One region of the Bifidobacterium sp. FKU genome, then DNA from elsewhere that is predicted to be linked to it. Evidence: riboswitches for the same ligand, from Rfam matches in the RefSeq annotation. Region 1 holds a riboswitch; each other region holds the start of a gene.

Region 1 (7,705 bases):
AGAACACGCTTGCGCCGCCGGTCAGGCCGGAGAGCGCCTTGGGCAGGGCGATGCCGAGCAGCAGAGACATGCCGATGACCGTTTGACGGCGCTCGTCATCAGCGACCTTGCGCAAGGCTCGCAGACCGGTCACGATCAGGCTGGCCGCAGCCGGCAGGAAGATGCCTCCGACGACTGCCGAGGGAATGACGGACAGCAGCGCGCCCGCCTTTGGCACGAAGCCCAGAATCAGCAACAGAATGGCGGCGATTGTCACAGGCGTGCGCGTGCGCAGCTTGCCTTCGCCGGTCAGGTTGAGCAGGCCGACATTTTGCGGGTATGCGGTGGTGGTGAATCCACCAATCAGCGAGGAAATGGCCGAACCTGCCGCCTCGCCGGCGAGGCCGTAGCGCACCTGCTTGCGTTCGAGGGTCGTGCCTTGAATCTCGGAAGCCGCCTGATAGACGCCGAGAGCCTCCATGACGGCAACCATATAGGCGATGAAGAACGGAATGAAGATCTTCCAGTCAAACGTAAACGGCCCGTAAGGCATGAAGGTCGGCAGGCCCAACCATCCCTTGGAAGCCACAGGAGAGAAGTCCACCATGCCAAACGCCGCGGCGACCACGGTGCCGACGACAAGCGCGATGAGGAATGAGAACGACTTAAGCAGACCCTTGCCGAGCAGCGACAGGACAAGCACAATCGCCGTGGTCAGGATCGACACGGTCAGGATGTGCGGATCGGCAAACGTTTTGTCACCGGGAGCCCCACCAAGAAACTCGCTCAGCGTGAATCCGGACAGCGAGACACCGACCATGAAGATGACCACGCCCGAGATCATCGGAGAGAACAGGAACCTCATCCGCTCTATCGCACCGGTCAGGCACAGCAACAGGAACACAAGCGAAGCGATGAGAATGGACGAACTCGCCGCCCCCAGCATGCCAGCCGTACCTGCCGCGATCATCAACGCGTCAAACGCGGCTGACGGCCCCTGCACCACCGGCAGGCGAACCAGCCGAGTGGCCTGGATCAGAGTAACCAGGCCGGAGACGATGAAGATGGCGTTAATCATGTTCGACGATAGGGCAATAGATAAGCCGATTGCTCCGGCCACGAATACCGGATCAAGCCAAACATTGGAAACGAACACATGCTGGAAACCCAGCAGTACGTTCTGGGCGGTCAGCTCCTTGCGTATTGACATACGCTTCCTCTCTCTCAACGCGCATATGGGATGCCGAGCCGAACAGAGGAGTTCAACCGTCGTATTCCCTACGCGAGTGTTAGCTCACAGGTTCGAAGGGTTCGGCACATACCGTCTCAGCCTAAAGCACCCCTTACGAATCGGTTTTCGCACGTCACCGTAACAAACCTTGACATCTCCGTCAAGAAAAATCGTGCTTTTTTCGGCAGCTGCCCGATGTGAGATAACAAACAGTTTTACGAATGGAGAAGGAATCGAAGCAATGCGGCCAGACTCACCAACCCCACAGGACCATGGACTTGGAGCCGGCGGGAGTGAAGTTGGAGTCGCCGGTGGTGCAGGCAGCGGTATCGGCGGCGGTATCGCGACCGGGCAGTTCGCGGGTTTCGCGGCGGATGGCGTTGCGCCAGAGGCGGGCGCGGTTGGAGCGTTGCACCTCCACGATGTTGCCGTCTCGGCCAGCGGCGAAGACGCTTTCCTGGTCGCCGGTTTGCATGCGCTTGACTTCACGGCGCAACTGTCGATTCTCTTCTTCGAGCTCGAGGATGCGCGCGATACCGGAAAGATTGATGCCCTCATCCTGACTTAGGCGCTGAGCTCGGGTCAGGCGGGCAATGTCGCGCAGACAGTAGCGGCGTGCGCCGCCATCGGTGCGCTGCGGACGGACCAGACCCAGCCGGTCGTACTGGCGAAGGGTCTGGGGGTGGATGTTGGCCAGTTCGGCGGCCTGGCCGACGGTGAAGATGGGCAGTTCGATATCGAAGCCGACATCATCGGCTCCGTCGAGATCGGCCCTGCCCATCACCAGCGCGGTTGCGCACATTGCGTACAACTGCTTCATTTGGTTGGCTAACCGCGCCATTGTTCACCTCCTGATTACAGGCTGAGATAGTCGCCGGCTTTTTCGTCGAATTCTTTGGCGGCGTGCTTGACCGCCAGACCCGGCTTGGCGGGGACCATGATCTGCACGCGGCCGATCAGGTCGCCCGGCTGGTTGCCGCGCTGGACACCGAGTCCCGCGAGCTTGACCTCCGCGCCGGAGCTGGAACCGGCCGGCACCTTGAAGGTGACGGGATTGCCGTCGATGTCCTTGGCCTCGACCTTGCCACCGGCCACGGCCTGGCCCACGGTGACGGGCAGGTCCATGACGATGTCGTGGCCGCGCATCGAGAACGCGGCATCGGGCTTGACGGTGACGTGCAGGTACAGGTCACCGGCCTTGCCGCCATTGATGCCCGGCTTGCCCTTGCCGGCAAGCTTGATTTTCTGGCCGTCCTTGACGCCCGCAGGCACGTGGGCCTTGAACTTCTTGCCGTCCACGGACAGGGACACGGTAGCGCCCTTGACCGCCTGACGCAGGGTCAGGCTGATCTTGGAGTTGCGGTCCTCGCCGTTTTCGGGGCGCGGGGCCTCCTCATAGCCATAGCCGCCGGCATTGCCGTACGCCTGCTGGCTGTAGCCGCCTTGGCCTGCAGCACCGCCGAACATCGAGAAGATGTCGTTGATGTTGTTGGGGCCGCCGCCCGAAGTGGAGAAGCGGATGCGCGAGCCATTGCCGCCGGCACCCTGGCCGAACATGGAACCAAAGATGTCGGAGAAACCGGAAGCATCGAAGCCGCCGGCGCCGGAACCGCCGGCGAAGCGGGCGCCGCCCATGCCGAACTGACGAATCGCGTCGTACTTCTGGCGATCTTCCTTCTTGCTCAGCACGTCATAGGCTTCGGAGATGTCCTTGAACTTCTCCTCGGCTTCCTTGGTCTTGTTGACGTCAGGATGGTATTTGCGGGCGAGCTTGCGGTACGCCTTCTTGATGTCGTCGTCCGAAGCGTCCTTGGAGACACCAAGGACTTTGTAGAAGTCTTTGCTGAGCCATTCGTTTTCAGCCATTCATGTCTCCTTTCTAGAAAAGTCTTTATGATTGGCTCCCCTCCTTGAGGGGAGCTGTCGTCATAGGCGACTGAGGGGAGTTACGGCATCCGTTAAGCTCCCCTCAGTCAGCTTCGCTGACAGCTCCCCTCAGAGAGGGGAGCCGAGGTAAATATCAGCTCCCTCATCAGAGGGAGCTAAGGCACTGTCAACTCATTGCAGCGAACTGGTCGTCAGTTTTGTGGGGAGGCTACTACTACTCGGGCGGCACGGATTACGCGGTCGCCGATGCGGTAGCCGGCCTCAACCACGGTGTCAACCGTTTCCTTTTCGGCATTCGCGTCCGGCTTGTGCAGGATCGCGTCATGCTTGGTGGGGTCGAAGTCCTCGCCCTTTTCGCCGAACTTCTCGACGCCGAACTTCTCGAAGGCTTTGTCGATCTTGGTGGCAACGGCCTTGAACGAGTCGTCCATCTCGCTGTGTTCGCGAATGCGGTCGATATCGTCGAGGGCGGGCAGCAGCGCGGTCAGCACGTCGATGATGCCGTGCTGGCGGAAGCGCTCCTGCTCCTTCTGCGTGCGATTGCGGTAGTTGATGAACTCCGCACGTTCGCGCTGCAGGGCTTCGAGGTAGTCTGCGGCTTCCTTCTTGGCCTTGCCGAGGGGGGTGAGGGTGTCTTCGGAATCGGAGGGAGCGGAATCGGACGAGCTATCGCTCGGCTGTTCCGCTCCGGCGTTCGCCGGGGTCTCTCCCTCAGTCGCGGACTTCGCCGCACCAGCTCCCTCGTCAGAGGAAGCTTGGGATGCGGTCTCGGCTTTGGCCGAGTCCTGCGGCGCGGCGGAAGCGGCACCCTCAGCGGCCTGGTCGGGATCCGGCAGGTCGTTCAGGTAGTCGTCCTTGTTGAACTCGGACATCACTTGTTGTCCTTGTCGTCATCGTCGTCCACGACCTCGGCCTCGACGGTGTCGTCGTCGGAACCGGAGGCGGAGCCAGCGGAAGCGCCAGCGCCGGCAGCGCCAGCCGCACCGGCACCAGCCGCGGCACCCTCGGCACCCTGCTGGGCGTAGAGGACCTGGCCGATCTTCTGAGCGGCGGTCATCAGCTCGGTCTGAGCGGTCTTGACCTTCTCGGTGTCGTCACCCTTCAGGGCCTCCTTCAGGGCGTTGACCTTGTCGGTGACCTCCTTGACGATGTCGTCGGAGAGCTTGTCCTTGTTGTCGTTGACGAGCTTCTCAGTGGAGTAGGCGAAGGCCTCGGCCTGGTTGCGGGTCTCGGCGTCCTCCTTGCGCTGCTTGTCTTCGGCCTCGTGCGCCTCGGCTTCCTTGACCATGCGGTCGATCTCGTCCTTCGGCAGGCCGGAGCCACCGGTGATGGTCATGGACTGCTCCTTGCCGGTGCCCTTGTCCTTGGCGGACACGTGCACGATGCCGTTGGCGTCGATGTCGAAGGTGACCTCGATCTGCGGGACGCCACGCGGAGCCGGAGCGATGCCGGTCAGTTCGAAGGTGCCCAGCGGCTTGTTGTCGCGAGCGAACTCACGCTCGCCCTGGTAGACCTGAATCAGCACGGACGGCTGGTTGTCTTCGGCGGTGGAGAAGACCTCGGAGCGCTTGGTCGGGATGGCCGTGTTGCGATCGATGAGCTTGGTCATGATGCCACCCTTGGTCTCGATACCGAGGGACAGCGGGGTCACGTCGATAAGCAGAACGTCCTTACGGTCGCCCTTGATGACGCCGGACTGCACGGCGGCGCCGACTGCCACAACCTCATCCGGGTTCACGGACTGGTTCGCTTCCTTACCGCCGGTAAGCTCCTTGACCAGATCCTTGACGGCGGGCATACGGGTGGAGCCGCCGACGAGCACCACGTGGTCGATGTCGCTCACCGAGATGCCGGCATCGTGCAGCACGTTGTTGAACGGCGTGCGGCAGCGGCCCAGCAGGTCGGAGGTCATTTCCTCGAAGTGCGCGCGGGTCAGGGTCTCGTCCAGGTGCACCGGGGTGCCGTCGGGGGTCATGGCCAGGTACTGCATGGAGATGCTGGCGGAAGAGGAGGAGGAGAGTTCCTTCTTCGCCTGCTCGGCGGCTTCCTTCAGGCGCTGCAGCGCGATCTTGTCCTTGGACAGGTCGACGCCGTACTTGTTCTTGACTTCGGAGACCAGCCAATCGATGATCTTCTGATCCCAGTCATCGCCACCGAGGTGGTTGTCGCCGTTGGTGGCCTGGACCTGGATGGTGGAGAAGCCGTCGTCGTCCTTGCCGATCTCCAGCAGGGAAACGTCGAAGGTGCCGCCACCGAGGTCGAAGACCAGGATGCGCTCGTCCTCCTTGCCCTTCTCGAGGCCGTAGGCCAGAGCGGCTGCGGTCGGCTCGTTGATGATACGCAGGACGTTCAGGCCGGCGATCTTGCCGGCGTCCTTGGTGGCCTGACGCTGGGCATCGTTGAAGTATGCCGGGCAGGTGATGACGGCATCGGTGACGGGCTCGCCAAGGTAGGCCTCGGCGTCCCTCTTCAGCTTCATCAGGATCTGCGCGGAAATCTCCTGCGGGGTCCACTTCTTGCCGTCGATGTCGACGGTCCAGTCGGTGCCCATGTGGCGCTTGACGGAGGAGATGGTGCGGTCAACGTTGGTCACGGCCTGACGTTTGGCCACTTCGCCGACGAGGATCTCGCCGGACTTGGAGAAGGCCACCACGGACGGCGTGGTGCGCGCGCCTTCAGCGTTGACGATAACGGTGGGCTCGCCACCTTCAAGAGTTGCGATGCAGGAATTCGTGGTTCCCAGATCGATACCAACTGCGCGTGCCATAATGTGTGCTCCTTTGTGGGACTTGCGATTGCCCGGCCGGCGCCGCCGTTCGCCACGACCTGTTCGGGTTGTGACGCGCGGTGTGCACGAGCCGTCTCGCACGTGTTCGTTCTTTCGTTCTTCGCCCGGGTTTCGGTCGGTTCCTTGTGCGGTTCCTCTCGGTTGTGGGGTTTGCATTCGCAACCGCCCATTCCCGTGCTTCCGAAACTTGAGCCTACACCACTCAACTTTAAACCGCAAGTGCATATTCCCGGATTCGGCAAAAAACTTGAGCGATTCTCACTCAGGTTTCTGCGAAGCGCGGCACGCGGCACGTATCGCGTCACAGCCAAAAGCCGCCGGAAAACGATCGCCCGCCGGGCATCGGCTCGGCGGGCGATCGTTTTCCGGCGGCTGGACGACTCGGGATTACCGGTCGGCCAAGGCCGAATCAGTTGTTCCTGGCGTTACGCGCGGCCTTGATGAGCATCGCGATCGCAACCAGCATCACAGCCGCGATGGCGATGGCCATGACGGCGGTACCGGTGGCGCCCAGCGGGCCGGAGACCGCGGAATCGTTCGGCACCTTGCCCGAAGCGATCACGCCGTTCTTGTCGGTGCCCGGCTTCTTGTCGGCGGAGCCGGCGGCCGGCGCCTGGATGGCGACGGTCGCGACCTTGCCGGACTGGCGACCGGTGACGGTGAGCGTGTACTCGGCACCTTCCGACATCTTGTCGAGCGCGATCGAAGTGGTCTGCGCGGGCTTGACGCGCACGCCGGACAGCGGGGTGCTGGAATCGGACTTGGACACCACGGCGCCGTTCTTGTCCTTCAGTTCGTAGCTGAGCAGCGCGTCGCCGTTGAAACCGTCGACATTGGCGACGTAGCCGGCCTGCGTGCGGGCGACCTTCACGGTGCCGTCCTTGGAGAGCGCGTTCTGCTCGTCGGGGGAAGTGGCCAGGCCCAGGGCGCCGGCGATGGTGTAGAAGTTATCGGTCTGATCGGTCAGGCCGATGACGCGCTGGGCGCCGGGGCCGGAAGCGGCGATGCGCAGCTGGGTGCCGGTGTGCTCCATGTCGCCGCCGTTGTAGCCGCCTTCGGCGTCGGTGGAGGCTTCCTGGGCGGTGCCGTAGGAGACGACCATGTTGTTGCCGTCGGCGGACTTGAGCACGGTGGACAGCGCGTAGGCCGGCTGGGCGTTGAGGACCTGGGAGGTGTGCGCATGATCGGCGGTGACGATCACCAGCGTGTTCGTGAGGTCCACGTTCTTGATGGCGTAGGCGATGGCCTGGTCGAAGTCGTCGGTCTCGCCGATCTGGCCGCAGGCGTTGGCGTTGTGGTCCTGCTTATCGATCGAAGCGCCTTCGACCTGCAGGAGGAAGCCGTTCTTCTGACCGTTCGGGTTGGCGTTGAGCAGATCGAGCGCCTTCTTGGTCATGTCCTTGAGCGAGGCGCCACGGTTGCCGAGCCAGGCGTCATTCGGGGTGCACACGGTCGGGTTGGCGTCCTTGGCTGGATCCTTGGCGGTGGCCTTGGACGGGTTGAACTTGGTCGGCATGTTGCCGTCGCTCATCAGGGCGAGCACCGGCTGGCCATCCTTGTACTGCAGGGCGTTCATCGCGGCCGGGTCGTTCTCAACGGTCTGGAAGCCCATGTCCTTGGCCTGCTCCCACACGGTCTTGCCCTTGTATTCGCCACCCTGCACGGTCTGGCGGAAGTACTTGGAGCCACCGCCGATGGTCACATCGGCGCGGGTGTCGAGCAGCTGCTCGGAGATAGAGCCGATGCCGCCGTTCTCCTTGAGCTGGTTGGCGAGGCACTGCTTGGAGGCGTTGTTGGAAGTGCCGTCGGTCTTGCCCTGC
Region 2 (7,705 bases), 800 kb from region 1:
AGAGGGGGTTCGGTAATGGAATACACAATGTTGATCAGCTGGGCCACCACACCACGTGGATACCAGTTTCGTGCGAAAACGGAGACCCAGTCCAGAATCATGCGCACGAACAGAACCGTGATATACGCGTTGATGAGCCATGCAAGAATGCGGCCGATCAGAGAGAACACTAAGGAAAGCATGCTGACAGACTAACAACCACGCATGAAAAGTTTGCTCGGAGCACAATAAGAATCGGCCGACTCCTTGCTGGGAGTCGGCCGAATACCGATATAACGTCGAATACGAAAACTACTGAACCGGTCAGTCAGCGAACAAATCGTGTGCCGAGGCTGGTTTTGTCGTCTCTTCGACCTTGATGTTCACCTGCGCCGGGCTCAACAGGAACACGCGCGGAGTGACACGCTCGAGGGAACCACGCACGCCGAACACCACGCCGGCGGAGAAGTCCACAATGCGATATGCCACGGCTTCGGCCACATCGGTGAGATTCAGTACGACCGGAACACCGTCACGCAATGCGCGACCGACCAGTTGAGCATCCTCATATGACTTCGGATGGATGGTGGTGATTCTGTTCACGCGGCCACCGGGGAACGGCTTGGTGGTCGACGATGCGGCAGGCGCGGTGGTTGACGCCAACGGCGTGACCGTATGGTCGGAATCGAATGCGGACTTCGGAGCCGGCTTCTGCTCCTCGTCCTCTTCGATGTAGTCGTCCTCATCGTCCACAACGTCGCTCATGCCCAGATAGGACATCGCGTTTTTCATGAACCCAGCCATGGATTAGTCCTTTCAGCGCAGGAAATCAGGAATGTCGAGATCGCCGGCGGGATCGTTCACGGCGATGTCCGGATGCGAGGTAGTCGGATCGTCAAAGGGCAGGGATGCCGGGTCTGCGGTCGTCGGGGTGAATTCCGGACGCGGAGTGGCCACGGGCTGGGCGGCTGGAGCGGCGGCGGGCTGCTGCGTTTGCGTGGCAGCCGGCTGGGCGGCCGGTACGGCAATTGCCGGAGCGGCGGCAGAGGGATCCTGCGGTGTAACCGGATCGAAACCGGCCGCGATGACGGTAACACGCACTTCGTCGCCATAGGCATCATCCAGAGCAAGACCCCAGATGATCTGGGCCTCGGGGTGAATGGCCTTGCGTACAAGCTCGGTGGCGGCGGAAGCCTCCTGCAGCTTCAGATCGGTCGGGCCGGCAATGTTGATCAACGCGCCGTGGGCACCCTCGATGCTCTCCTCAAGCAGCGGGGAGCTGATGGCGATTTCGGCGGCCTGGGTGGCGCGGTCTTCGCCCCGCGCGGAACCAATGCCAAACAGCGCAGTACCAGCGCCACGAAGAATGGAGTTCACGTCGGAGAAATCGACGTGAATGTAGGAATTCATCGAAATGAGGTCAGTGATGCCCTGCACGCCGGCGAGGAGTGCGGTATCGGCCGTCTTGAAGGCTTCGATGATGCCGATGGAACGGTCGGAAAGCTCAAGCAGGCGATCGTTCGGGATGACGATCAGCGCGTCGACTTCCTTGCGCAGGTTGTCGATGCCGTATTCGGCGGAAGCGGAACGCTGAGGACCTTCGAAGCTGAACGGACGAGTGACAACCGCGATGGTGAGAGCACCTTGCTGATGAGCCGCACGAGCGACGATCGGGCTGGCGCCAGTACCGGTGCCACCACCCTCACCGCAGGTGACGAACACCATGTCGGCACCCTTCAGGGATTCCTCGATATCAGACTGATGATCCTGTGCGGCCTTAGCACCCTTCTCCGGGTCCGCGCCAGCGCCGAGTCCGCGGCTGGACTGATCGGACAGGGAGATTTTCACGTCGGCGTCGGAGCGCAGAAGATCCTTCGCATCGGTATTTACCGCCACAAATTCAACATTCTGCAGTCCCTCGGCAATCATGCGATTGACGGCATTACCGCCGGCACCGCCGACGCCAACAACCTTGATGTTGGTCTTGTCGTTGAACTCATTCTGCGCGATCTCGCTCACGTTTGGCTCCTGTCACTTCACGGTTACACCCAAGAGTAGCGCAAACAGGCTACTCTTGGAGGGAAATTCACGCGCAGAATGGCGCGTGTTGCGTGTATTTTCAGTATTTTCTCAGTAACTGGCGTCCATTGGGTCGTCACCGAAGAGCGCCTCACGCTCTTCGTGGGTGGTGGTGCGCGATTCCAACCACCCATACGGCAAGTGCACCTTCTTGGCGAAACGCACGCGGCCGCGCGGTTTGTCGACCACGCGTGGCGGGTATTCGATGGTCGGGTCGAGCTTGCCGATCTCGCGGTCCACATCGGTCAGGCTCTCGCATTCCATAAAGGCCTTGCGGGTGGACCCACCCACCGGGAATCCTTTCAGATACCAGGCGATGTGCTTGCGCAGATCGTGGACGGCCATCATCTCATCGCCCTCATAAAACTCGGTAAGCAGCTCGGCATGACGGTGAATCACCCGGCAGACCTCGCCCAGATTCGGGTTGAGCCGTTCGGTATTGCCCTCGAAGGCGTTTCTGATGTTGGCGAACAGCCACGGCCGGCCCTGACATCCGCGGCCGATGGCCACGCCGTCGCAGCCGGTCTCGCGCACCATTTCGAGCGCGTCCTCGGCACCCCAGATATCACCATTGCCGAATACCGGAATGTTGAGGTGTTCCTTAAGCTCGCCGATGCGTGACCAGTCGGAATGACCGCCATAGTATTCGGCGGTGGTGCGGGCATGCAGGGTTACGGCCTTGCAGCCCTCCTCCTGCGCGATGTGTCCGGCTTCGAGGAAGGTCTCATGGTCATGGTCGATGCCGACGCGGATCTTCGCGGTGACGGGGATGCCCGCCGGCTCGCATGCGGCGACCACACGCTGGATGAGCTCGGTGAATATGTCGGTTTTCCATGGTAGGGCCGAGCCTCCCCCGCGGCGAGTGACCTTGGGTACCGGGCAACCGAAGTTCAGGTCCACATGGTCGGCCATGTTGCCGTCGACCACGATTTTCGCCGCCTGTTCGGTGATGGATGGATTCACGCCATACAACTGCAGCGAACGAATTTTTTCGCTTCTGGCGAAATGGCAGAGACGCAGGGCTTTCGGATTACGCGCCACGAGGGCCCGCGCGGTGATCATCTCGGCCACGTAAAGACCATCGGGACCGTATTCCTCGCAGATCACGCGGAACGGCCAGTTGGTCACGCCAGCCATCGGCGAAAGCACCACCGGGGTCGGCACGGTAATGTTGCCGAGCTGCACGGGGGCGATGTGTACCGGAGTCTCGGGCCGTGCCGGCGCGTCCGTACGCGGGTCGAGATTGTTGGTCTCGTGAGTAGCGGTGATGGTGGTTTCGGTTTCAGATTCTGCCATGTGGTTCCTGTTCTGAAATAGCTTTGGCTCCCCTCAGTCCACTTCGTGGACAGCTCCCCTCATAGAGGGGAGCCTCTATACAGACCCGTCTTTAGTACAGACCGCCGGCTTCCTGAACGCCGGACTCAGGCCAAGGCTCACCGCCCATTTCCACAGGCTTCAGGGGCACGCGGGTGCGCTTCTCGCCGATGCGGGCGGCCACGTAATCGGCCACCTTGTCGAGGGCGATACGCTCCTGGGCCATGGTGTCACGTTCGCGGATGGTCACGGCATGGTCTTCGAGGGTGTCGAAGTCCACGGTGATGCACAACGGGGTGCCGATCTCGTCCTGACGACGGTAACGACGACCGATGGCACCGGACTCGTCGTAGTCGATCATCCATTCGTTGAAGCGCAGGTCGTCGGCCAGGTTCTGGGCCACGGTCTGCAGTTCAGGCTTCTTGCTCAGCGGCAGCACGGCGGCCTTGACCGGGGCCAGACGCGGGTCGAGACGCAGCACGGTGCGCTTGTCGACGCCGCCCTTGGTGTTCGGGGCCTCGTCCACATCGTAGGCGTCCACGAGGAAGCACATCAGGGAGCGGGTCAGGCCGGCGGCCGGTTCGATGACGTACGGCACGTACTTCTCGCCGGTGGCCTGGTTGAAGTAGCTCAGGTCTTCGCCGGAGTGCTTGGAGTGCGCGCTCAAATCGTAATCGGTACGGTTGGCGATGCCTTCGAGCTCGCCCCAGTCGGAACCTTGGAAGCCGAACTTGTATTCGATGTCCACGGTGCGCTTGGAGTAGTGGGAGAGCTTTTCCTTCGGATGCTCGTAGTGGCGCAGGTTCTCCGGCTTGACGCCGAGGTCGATGTACCAGCGGGTGCGGGCGTCGATCCAGTACTGGTGCCATTCCTCATCGGTGCCGGGCGTGACGAAGAACTCCATCTCCATCTGCTCGAACTCACGGGTGCGGAAGATGAAGTTGCCCGGGGTGATCTCGTTACGGAAGGACTTACCCATGTTGGCGATGCCGAACGGCGGCTTGGAACGGGAGAAGGTCATCACGTTCTTGAAGTCCACGAAGATGCCCTGTGCAGTCTCCGGACGCAGGTAGTGCAGGCTGTTCTCGTCCTCGACCGGGCCGAGGTGGGTGCGCAGCATCATGTTGAAGTCGCGCGGTTCGGTCCACTGGCCACGGGTGCCGCAGTTCGGGCAGACGATGTCCTTCATGCCGTTTTCCGGCATCTTGTCGCCGTGCTTCTCGGCGTAGGATTCCTCGAGCTTGTCGGCGCGGTTGCGCTTGTGGCAGTTGAGGCACTCGACGAGCGGATCGTTGAACACGCTCACGTGGCCGGACGCCACCCACACTTCGGGCGGCAGAATGATGGAAGTGTCGACACCGACGACATCAGGACGGGTGACGACCATGGAGCGCCACCATTCACGCTTGATATTGTCCTTGAGAGCGACGCCGAGGGGGCCGTAATCCCAAGCGGAACGGGTGCCGCCGTAAATTTCGCCGGCGGGGAACACGAAGCCGCGACGCTTCGCAAGGGATACGACTTCATCGAGTTTGGACTGAGCCACAATGCACCTTCTGGTTTGAACGGTTTGGGGTCTAATAACAACCGCTTCAGGATAGCCGTATATGGTGACAGGTCAGGCGGCATTGTCCGGTATATGTTCCGCGTCTCACGAGCGGCCGTTCGCAGCGATTCCTATATCGCAAACACCTCCATATTGTTCCTGTTGTTTTGCCCTTCCCCAATTTGTACCACTGACATCGCGTTAGCGTCACAAATTCGGGAGATGTTGCTCGGCGGAGGCGTCCACATATCACGAATGGACGGGACGCGCCAGACCTGACGACACGTATCGAACAAATCCGTCACGATAATGTCCATGTTGGCGCATAGCGTCGGCACTGTAGTGCAGGGGGACTCGCATGTGGTTCGCGAGTTGAGAAAGGCCTGAGCCTGACCCTTAGAACCTGTTGGTTAAGACCATCGTAGGGAGCAGTAAATGAGCAATAGTGCATCATCGTTTACCGGTATGTCCAGCGGTTGTACCGCCGGGACTCCGGTTCCAGCCGATTCACCCATCCGCGACAATATCGCCGATGCCGTTCGCCGCGTACGCGAGACGACTCCGTTGGCCCAGTCATTCACCAATTTTGTGACCATTAATTTGGTTGCCAACGCGCAACTGGCGGCCGGCGGCACTGCGGCCATGAGTTTCCTGCCGGACGACGTGATCGAAACCGCGAAAATCGCGGGCGCGAACTACATCAACGTGGGCACGCTGCTGCCGTTCTATAAGGACGCGCTGCCCGAAATCGCCCAGCGACTCAACTACTTGGACAAGCCGTGGGTGCTCGACCCAGTGGCCGCCGGCATCGGCCGCACCCGCACCGCTATTCTTCAGGCCTTCAAGGCCGCTCCCCCGACCATGATTCGCGCGAACGCCTCCGAGGTAATCGCGCTGGCGAACATGTGGGGGCTCAATACCGAAACCGTGGGGGACACTTCCGAGCACCGCCCCGCCGGAGTGGAATCCGTCGATGGCGTGGAGTCCGCAACCGGTGCGGCGATGGCGCTGGCACAGTATCTGACCGAACAGCACGCCAAGCATTCCTCCCATGACGCTTCCACCCGCTGCGCCGTGGCCGTGTCCGGCATCGCCGATCTGGTGACCGACGGCGAAACCGTGTACCGACTGCCGGGCGGCAGCGCGATGATGACCAAGATCACCGGTGCCGGCTGCTCGCTGGGCGGCGTGGCTGCCACATATCTGGCGGTTTCCGATCCGCTGACCGCCGCTCTGTCCGCATCTCTGCTGTACAACCGCGCGGGAGAGATAGCCGATACGACTTCGCACGGGCCGGGCTCATTCCAGGTCGCGTTCCTTGACGCGCTGTGGAATGTGACCGCCGAACAGGTGGCGGAATCCGAGATTTTTGTGCAGTAGTTTCAGTTCCCTCTGATGAGGGAGCTCGTAACAGTTTTTCCCAATAAGACTTCCACAAGAAACAACAAAGGTAGGAATAATAATGAGTAATGAATACCCATACGCCTCCATGCGAGACAGCTTCGACCTGTCCGCGTACTTCGTGGTGGGGCCGGAGGACTGCAAAGGCCGTCCGCTGACCGACGTGGTGGATCAGGCTCTGCACGGCGGCGCAACCTTCATCCAACTGCGCGCCAAGGAGGCCGATGCCTCTGAGCTGACCGACATGGCCCGCGACATCGCGCAGATCATCGAGGACAATGAGAAGTCCGATTCCGTGGCCTTTGTGATCGACGACCGTGCCGACGTGGTGTGGCAGGCCCGCCGCAAGGGCATCAAGGTGGACGGTGTGCACATCGGCCAGACCGACATGGAGCCGCGCGAAGCCCGCGCCCTGCTCGGCGACGAGGCCATCGTGGGTCTGTCGGCTGAGACCGAAAGCCTCGTTCAGCTCATCAACGAGCTGCCCGACGGCTGCATTGACTACATCGGCGCCGGCCCTCTGCACGTCTCCACCACCAAGCCCGAGGCTTCCGTGGGCGGCAACGACGGCTCCGGCAAGACGCTGGACGCCGCCCAGATCAACACCATCTGCGTCGCCAGCGAGTTCCCGGTGGTCGTGGGCGGCGGCGTGACCGCAGCCGATATGGCCATGCTCGCCGACACCAAGGCCGCTGGCTGGTTCGCGGTCTCCGCCATCGCGGGTGCCGAGAACCCGGAAGAGGCCGCGCGCGCCATGGTCGAAGGCTGGAAGGCCATCCGCGGTGACAAGAAGCACGGCTACGCGCCGCGCGTCGTAACCCACACCCCCGCTGCTGACACTCAGGCTGCTCAGGAAGGGGCCGCAAAGCCTGGCTCCGAGGCCACTGAGAAGAAGTTCACCAACGCCAAGGACGCCAAGGACGCCCAGAAGCTCGCCAAGCAGCAGCGCGTGGACATCGCCGCCCGTGGTTCCAAGCAGCGCGACAAGGCGCACATCCGCAAGACCAAGTCCGTACCGTTCACCTATCAGTACGGTTCCTACGACCTGGAAGTGCCGTACACCGAAATCAAGCTGAGCGACACGCCCGGCGTGGGCCCGAACCCGCCGTTCCACGACTACAACACCGAAGGCCCCAAGTGCGACCCGAAGGAAGGTTTGAAGCCCCTGCGTCTCGACTGGATCCGCGACCGCGGCGACATCGAAGACTACGAGGGCCGCCGCCGCAACCTTGAGGACGATGGTAAGCGCGCCATCAAGCGCGGCCGCGCTACCAAGGAATGGCGTGGACGCAAGCACCAGCCGATGCGCGCCAAGGACCACCCGATCACCCAGATGTGGTACGCCCGCCACGGCATCATCACCCCGGAGATGCAGTACGTGGCCAC
Region 3 (7,705 bases), 1.0 Mb from region 1:
GGCGCCAAGGTTCGCGCCGGTGTCCACGTGGGTGACGTTGGCGCGGGTGATGATGTTCACGCCATGACGTTTGAGCTCACGGGTCAGCGTGGTGCCGGCTCTCCGGTCCCAGGCTGAGAGCACGCGGTCCTTGCGAATCAGCAGGGTCACCTTCGAACCGGTGGCGTTCCATATCGAGGCGAATTCAAGGGCGATGGCCCCGGCGCCGATAATCACCGCCGAAGAGGGAAATTCGTTGACTTCCAGCGCCTGTGTGGAGTCGATGAGGGCGCCGGCGAACGGGTTGCCGGGCAATGGGCGTGGCTTGGCACCGGTGGCGATGACGATGTTCGTGGCCGTGAGGTCCATCGTTGGGCCGCTGGGTTCGGGGACATCGGCCTTGTGATAGGTGAGGATGTCGCTTTGGCCGGGGGAGGGGACGAGGCGGACGATGCGGTTGGAAGTTGCTGGAGCGATCTCATCCGCATGGAACGCGGCATTGGCCCGGAACACGGTGATGCCGCGATGGGCGAGCAGTCCGGCCAGTCCTCCCACCATCGTCTTGACCACGCGCAGGCGATAGTCGCGCAGCGTGCCGAAGTCGATGCCATTCACCGAGGCGTTGACGCCGAGTTCGGCTGCACGGTGCACGGTGTCGATGGTGTGGGTGGCGGTGATGAGCGCCTTGGAGGGGATGCAGCCACGGTTGAGACATGTGCCGCCCACGGTGGCGTCACGCTCGACGAGTGCCACTTTCATGCCGAGTTCGGCCGCGCGCAGAGCTGTGGAATAGCCGCCGGGGCCGGCCCCGATGATGACCAGATCAAACTGTTCGCTCATGATTGCCTCCTTGATACATATAAGTATGGCTCCCATGCTAGGGAGCCATATGCGGCTATCGCCGCCACTTCGCCTAAAAACAGTCCACTGGACTGTTTTCTTTACGGCTCAGCCCCTCAACGAGGGGAGCCGGAGTGTATATGAACAATCAGTCCGCCGGCCAGTGACCGCGCTTCGGGTAACGCGGCTTGGGAAGTCTCCAACGACGCATCTGGATGGAACGGCTCCAGGCGTAGGAGAAGGAGCGGGAGCCCTTGGCTACGGACGATTCGCCGTACTTGGCGATCAGCTTGGGCTTGAGCCTGCGCCACATCAGCCACACGTCGATGATCACGGCGATCAGATAGCCGTACATCAGCGCCATCATGGTGACCGACGCCCACTGGTTGCGCATCAACGAGGCGGCGAACATGGAGACGATCAGGATTCCGAAGCTCACCGGAATGAACCATTCGCCGAGGTTGAACCGGGCGTCCACGTAGTCGCGGATGTAGATGCGCCACGGCAGGCGTTCCGACTTGGGCATGTGGTTGATGTCGCCCTTCTGCATCGCCTCGTACTCGGCGTTCTCCCTCTCGCGCAGACGGGCTTTGGCGGCCTTGGCGCTGGCCTTGCGGTCCACCGGAACCAGCGGACGGATACCGGCGGCCTGAGCCTGCTTCATCTTCGGGGTAGGACGGCCTTTTTTCTCAGAAGGATCGGCGGCCTTCTTCGGGGCCTGCTCAACAGGAACTTGGGCCTCTTCTTTTTTCTTAAACGGATTCCATGTCATGCTTTGAGGTTACGGTGACGTTCAGACACTTGTACACTGGCGCAGTCATTGCAATGACGCCGCTCACGCACATATATAAAGGAGGATCATCATGGCAACGTTCACCGCTGACGAGATTCGTTCGCGCGTCGAAACCGATTGGAACCGCATCGTCAAGGTGCTGGCCGAAAAGGTCGCGCTGCAGTCGATCTCCGCCAAGGGCATCACCGCCGAACATATGAAGCGCTCCGCTGAATTCGTGGCAGACGAACTGCGCCTCGTGGGTGTGGATGCCAAGGTGGTCCAGGCTTCCAATGCCGACGGCACTCCGGGCGCATGGGAGGTCATCGGCTCGCATATCGTTTCTCCGGACGCCCCCACCGTGCTGCTCTACGCCCATCACGATGTGCAGCCTGTTCCGGACCCGGCCGAATGGGACACCGACCCGTTCGTGGCCACCGAAATCGACGGCCGCCTTTACGGCCGTGGCTCCGCCGATGACGGCGGCGGCATCGCTATCCACTCCGGTGCGCTGAAGGCCTTGGGCGACGACCTCAACGTCAATATCAAAGTGTTCATCGAAGGCGAAGAGGAGATGGGTTCGCCAAGCTTCATTCCCTTCATCGAGGCTCACCGCGACGAATTCGCCGCTGACGTGATTATCGTGGCTGATTCCGGCAACTGGTCGGCGGACATTCCTTCTTTGACCACCTCGCTGCGCGGTAACACCTGTGTGGACGTGACCGTGCAGGGCCTTGAGCATCCGGTGCACTCCGGCCAGTACGGCGGCCCGATTCTCGACTCCAATACGTTGGCCGCCATGCTCATCGCTTCCATGTATGACGAGAACGGCGATCTGGCCGTACCCGGCGTGGCCGCGGAAGAGCCGATCGGCGGTTTGCAGCACGACCTTGACGAAACCACTGTGCGCGAGGATTCCGGCGTGGTGGCCGGTTACGAGTTCGCCGGCACCGGTTCGCTGGCCTCACGCCTGTGGACCAAGCCGTCCGTGACCGTGATCGGCTTCGACGCCCACCCGGTCGAGGGATCCTTCAACGTGATCGCCCCGGAGACCCGCTTCCGTTTGTCGCTGCGCACCGCGCCCACCCAGCGCCCTGAAGAAGCGCAGGAAGCACTGGCTGCATTCTTCGAATCCCACGCGCCGTTCGGTGCCAAGGTCACTGTCGAACGCGGCGAAAACGGCATGGGCTGGGCCATGGACCCGACTGCCGTGGCCACCAAGGACGCGCTGGAAGCCATGACCGAGGCTTTCGGCGTTGAGCCCATCAACAAGGGCGAAGGCGGCTCCATTCCGTTCATCCCCGAACTGCAGCGCATTTTCCCCAACGCTCAGGTGCTGGTCACCGGTCCCGAAGACCCGAAGGCCAACGCCCACAGTCCCAATGAGTCCATCTCCCTGCCCGGCCTCAAGAACAACGTGATCACCGAGGCTTTGCTGCTGGACAAGCTCGGCAAGTAGACGAACTGTATCGGTAATGGTAGCGAGCCGCCGTCCGGTAGGTCACAGATGTGGCTATTGCCTTTGACGGCGGCTTGCTTTATAGTCGGGGAGTTGACACGGGAGCTGCCGTTAGGCGGCTGAGAGGAGACTCATAGTCTCGACCGATGGAACGTGACCGGATAATGCCGGCGCACGGAAATGTCGCTCTTACCCACCCGTGCCTGAACCAACCTGCGCGTGGCCACGAACATGTGCATCATGTGCGTACATATATCCATGTATGTTCGGCCTGCGTACGAGCAGAAGAAAGGCACATTCATGACTGAAGCTGTGGCCAAAGCCAATTACAAGTGGCGCGTCGTCGATATCGTCGTCGCCGCAATCATCGCCGTCGCATCCGGCGTCATTTTCTGGGGCTGGGACATTGTCTGCTCCGCCCCGCTGGCCCTGTTCGAAGGCGTGACCCCCGGTTTCGAGGGTCTGCTCAACGGATTCTGGCTGTTCGCCGGCCCGCTCGCCGCAATCATCGTGCGCAAGCCCGGTGCCGCACTGTTTGCCGAAACCCTCGCCGCCTTCCTTGAACTTACGCTGGGCAACCAGTGGGGCGTCGGCGGCTCGCTGATCGTCGGCATCATCCAGGGTCTGGGTGCCGAAATTGCCTTCGCCGTCTTCGCCTGGAAGAAGTGGAACATCGGCACTACCATCCTGTCCGGTGCGCTCGCCGGCGTGGGCTGCTGGGCCTACTACTGGTCCACCAACCCGGGCTGGAACGGCCTGCGCGTCACTTGGTATCTGGTGGGCTCCATCATCTCCGGCGTCGTGATCGCCGGCGTGGTGGTCTGGTACTTGTCTCGTGCGCTCGCTGCCACCGGTGCTCTGGAGCGCTTTGAATCCGGCCGTAGCAAGGCGCGCGTCTGATGCAGATTAATCCGGCTGCGGTAGAGGCCAGCGGCTGGGGCTGGCGGCACGCCACGCGTAAGGACTTCGCGTTGCGTGCCGTCGATTTCACCATCCGGCCAGGTGAACGTGTGCTGATGCTCGGCGCTTCGGGCGCGGGCAAAAGCACGATGATGGCCGGTCTCGCAGGCGTACTTGGCGGCGATGAGGAAGGCGAGCAGGAGGGTTCGCTCACCATCGATGGCGTCGATGCGCGCGAGGCGCGAGGCCGCGTGGGACTGGTGCTTCAGGACCCGGACTCGCAGATCATTCTTGAACGACTAGGCGATGACGCGGCCTTCGGCTGCGAAAACCTCAACGTGCCGCGCGAGGAGATTCGGCAGCGAGTGCGCGAATCATTGGATATGGTGGGACTCGGCGGACTCGAACTGGATCGGTCCACCCGCCATCTGTCCGGCGGTCAGCGCCAACGTCTCGCGTTGGCCGGCGTGCTGGCTATGAAGCCCGGTCTGCTGTTGTTGGACGAACCGACCGCCAACCTCGACCCCGAAGGCGTGGTCGAAGTGCATGACGCGGTCAAAAAGGTCATCGAGGCCACCGGACAGACCATGGTTGTGGTCGAACATCATATCGATGTATGGCTCGATCTGGTCGATCGCGTGATTGTGCTCGGTCGACCCGATGCAAGTTCGCCCACGGGTGCGGTCATTGCCGACGGCAAGCCGGACGAGGTGTTCGCCGAGATGGGCGACGTATTGGCCGCCGGTGGCGCGTGGGTGCCGGGCCGTGCGATTCCCGATTACTCGCCGAAGCAGGAGCCTGCGCACGATGCGCCGGTGCTCAGCACTGAGAACTTAAGCTTTGGCCGTGGAACCGCTCTTGGCGTTGGTATCAATCTGGATTTTTATCCCGGCGAAGTAACGGCTCTGATGGGTCCGAACGGCGCGGGCAAATCGACCTTGGCCTTGACCTTGGCCGGGCTACTCGAGCCTATCGCCGGCAAGGTGCTCATCGCCGACAACCTCAAGCCCGCGCATGCCGGGCGTGAGCCGATCGACTGGAAAAGCAAGGAACTGCTGGGCCGTATCGGCATGGTGTTCCAGGAGCCCGAGCACCAGTTCGCTGCCAATTTCGTGCGTGACGAAGTCGCCATCGGCCCCAAGTCGATGGGGCAAAGCCAAGACGAGGCTTATCGGACCGCCGACCGCATGCTTGAGCAGATGAATCTCACGCGCTTCGCCAAAGCCAACCCGTATACCTTGTCTGGCGGGGAGAAGCGGCGACTGTCCGTGGCCTCCATGCTGGCCGCCGCACCCAAAGTGTTGGTGATGGATGAGCCGACATTCGGACAGGATTTCAGTACGTGGAATGAGATGGTCAAGCTGATTGCCGCCATCCGCGATCAAGGCTCGTGCGTGATCATGGTGACGCACGATGAGGCGCTGGTGGATGCGCTGGGCGCGCGACGTGTGATGTTCGAGGAGGCGAAGGCATGAGTGACGTGGTAATCGTCAGTCCGCAGGAAACGCGCGTGGAGCCGGTCAAAGCCTCATCGCCCTCATGGTTCATCGCGCGCATCAACGCGGTCAGCCGCATCATCGGTGCGCTGTTGCTGTGTATTCCGATGTTCATCAGTCTGGATGTGGTATCCGCGTCCACGGCGCTCGGCATCGAATTCGTGCTGCTGTGGATTGGTGGCGTGGCTCCGTGGACCGTATGCCGTAAGACCTGGCCGGTATGGATCGCCGTCGCCGGCAGTTTTATCTCCGTGTTTCTCTACGGCCGCACCTCGGGCGAGATCCTGTGGCAGGGCGGCTGGATTGTGATCAGCGAGGGATCCGTTAATCTGGCCATCGCCACGGCTATCAGGGTGGCGGCCATTGCCGTACCCGGCGTGATTCTGGCCCTGGGCCTCGATCCCACTGATTTGGCGGACGGTTTGGTTGAGATTCTGCACTTCTCACCGCGATTCGTATACGGCGGGTTGGCTGGATTGCGCATGTTTACGCTGCTGCAGGAAGATTGGCGCGCACTCGGCCTGTCCCAGCGTTCGCGCGGCCTTGGCGACGGTAACGCCATCGCCCGTGCCCTCTCCCAGGCGTTCGGACTGCTGGTGCTCTCCATCCGGCGCGCCACCAAACTTGCCACCGCCATGGAAGCGCGCGGCTTCGGCTCCAGCGCCCCACGCTCCCAAGCCCGCATCTCGCGTCTGAAGCCTGTCGACTGGATCTTCTACGTCATCTGTCTGGCCGTCCCGCTGGCCTCCATAGGCGTAGCCGTCGGCACCGGGAATTGGCACTTCGCCTTTCAGGGTGCCTGAAAGGCGGCAGACTGGCACAGTGCCTTTCAGGGTTACGATGCCTCCGCCAGCGGGGAGCGAGCCACGACTGACGTAATGCCCCGGCAGTAGGGTAGTGGCTATGCCCATCAACGCCCAGATTCTTGATAATCCGAAATCCGACCGCGTGCGCCGCATCGCCGATCTGACCCGCACCAAAGGCCGCGAACGTTCGGGCCGTTTTCTTATCGAAGGCCCGCAATCCGTGCGCGAGGCCGTCACTTGGCGGCCGGACGTGGTACGGGACCTGTATGTAGAGGTTTCGCAGGCGCTGGAACATCCGCGTATCATCTCCTCCACGTTGGAGAAGATCGTCGAAACCTCGCAGGATGCCACGATTTATGTGCACTACTGCATCGGCGACGTGATGCACCGCATCAGTCCGGACGCCCAAGGCATCGCGGCCGTCGGCAATGCCGAGTCCATGCACGCCGGTGCCGATGACGTCGAACTTGGCAAGAACGGTCGGGCCCCGCAGATTGCCGTCTTCTGGCAGGTGCGCGACCCGGGCAACGCCGGCACCGTGATTCGTGCGGCCGATGCGGCCGGCTGTGACGCCGTAATCTTCGTGGACGACTGCGTGGACGTGCTGAACCCCAAGGTCATCCGCTCCACCGCAGGCTCCCTGTTCCATCTGCCGGTACTTGCCATGAGCACCGACGAATTCTTCACCTGGACAGGCGACCATAATTTGGACGTCTGGGCCGCCGACGTATACGGCACCGAAGAACGCAAGCCGGAAAGCCTGCCCGCAGTACTGGCGGACAAGGCGGCGGTCGAGGCTCCGAAAGCCGTGTTGTTCGGCAATGAAGCGCGTGGCTTGGAACCGGACATCCTCACGCGCTGCGGCCGCATCGTCTCCATCCCGCTTTATGGCAAGGCCGAATCGCTGAACCTCGGCACCTCGGCCGCGGTGATGCTGATGTCGCTGTCTATGTCGGGTCATGTTGAAAGAATGTGAAACCGGTAAAAACGCTGTGAAACGCTGAGAAAACATCAGACGAAAGGGTTCTCGTGGCAGAACAAATGGTGTTCGACGCCGACCAGGTGACTGCTGAGGTTGCCGAGGGCATCGAGAAAATCCAGAACGCCTCCAACCTGGAGGAGCTCAAGGCCATCAAGACAACGTACGCAGGTGCCGATTCGGCGATGACCAAGGCCAGCAAGGCCATTGGCTCCCTGCCCGCCGACCAGAAGAAGGAAGCCGGCAAGCTCATGGGCAAGCTGCGCGCCGATTTCGGCCGTGCCTATGGTCCCAAGGAAGTCGAGCTCAAGGAAGCCGCCGAGAAGGCCGCGCTTGCCGCTGAAACCGTGGATATGACGCTGCCGGTGAACCGTAAGCCTCTGGGTGCCCGTCACCCGCTGCCTAAGCTGATGGAGGACGTCGAGGACTTCTTCATCTCCATGGGTTGGCAGATCTCCTCCGGCCCGGAAATAG

The links. A riboswitch is a leader RNA that binds a small molecule or an ion and turns the genes downstream of it on or off. The one in region 1 is predicted to bind thiamine pyrophosphate.
Region 2: another riboswitch for thiamine pyrophosphate. It lies ahead of MMB48_RS04300 (hydroxyethylthiazole kinase); the one in region 1 lies ahead of MMB48_RS00760 (solute carrier family 23 protein).
Region 3: another riboswitch for thiamine pyrophosphate. It lies ahead of MMB48_RS08145 (ECF transporter S component); the one in region 1 lies ahead of MMB48_RS00760 (solute carrier family 23 protein).

What each region holds. Positions count from the first base shown of each region.
Region 1 covers NZ_CP092888.1:162,924-170,628, reverse strand. The annotation lists gene MMB48_RS00760 (solute carrier family 23 protein) at 1-1,189, opposite strand, end outside; TPP riboswitch at 1,237-1,333, opposite strand; gene MMB48_RS00755 (heat shock protein transcriptional repressor HspR) at 1,464-2,051, opposite strand; gene MMB48_RS00750 (DnaJ C-terminal domain-containing protein) at 2,066-3,076, opposite strand; gene grpE (nucleotide exchange factor GrpE) at 3,289-3,969, opposite strand; gene dnaK (molecular chaperone DnaK) at 3,969-5,864, opposite strand; gene phoA (alkaline phosphatase) at 6,295-7,705, opposite strand, start outside.
Region 2 covers NZ_CP092888.1:965,582-973,286, reverse strand. The annotation lists gene MMB48_RS04325 (YggT family protein) at 1-182, opposite strand, end outside; gene MMB48_RS04320 (cell division protein SepF) at 304-783, opposite strand; gene ftsZ (cell division protein FtsZ) at 796-1,998, opposite strand; gene dusB (tRNA dihydrouridine synthase DusB) at 2,110-3,354, opposite strand; gene MMB48_RS04305 (glycine--tRNA ligase) at 3,446-4,918, opposite strand; TPP riboswitch at 5,255-5,363, shown strand; gene MMB48_RS04300 (hydroxyethylthiazole kinase) at 5,354-6,298, shown strand; gene thiC (phosphomethylpyrimidine synthase ThiC) at 6,381-7,705, shown strand, end outside.
Region 3 covers NZ_CP092888.1:1,779,810-1,787,514, reverse strand. The annotation lists gene MMB48_RS08160 (dihydrolipoyl dehydrogenase family protein) at 1-819, opposite strand, end outside; gene MMB48_RS08155 (DUF3043 domain-containing protein) at 968-1,591, opposite strand; gene MMB48_RS08150 (dipeptidase) at 1,683-3,050, shown strand; TPP riboswitch at 3,142-3,246, shown strand; gene MMB48_RS08145 (ECF transporter S component) at 3,351-3,950, shown strand; gene MMB48_RS08140 (ABC transporter ATP-binding protein) at 3,950-5,425, shown strand; gene MMB48_RS08135 (energy-coupling factor transporter transmembrane component T family protein) at 5,422-6,249, shown strand; gene MMB48_RS08130 (TrmH family RNA methyltransferase) at 6,350-7,228, shown strand; gene pheS (phenylalanine--tRNA ligase subunit alpha) at 7,294-7,705, shown strand, end outside.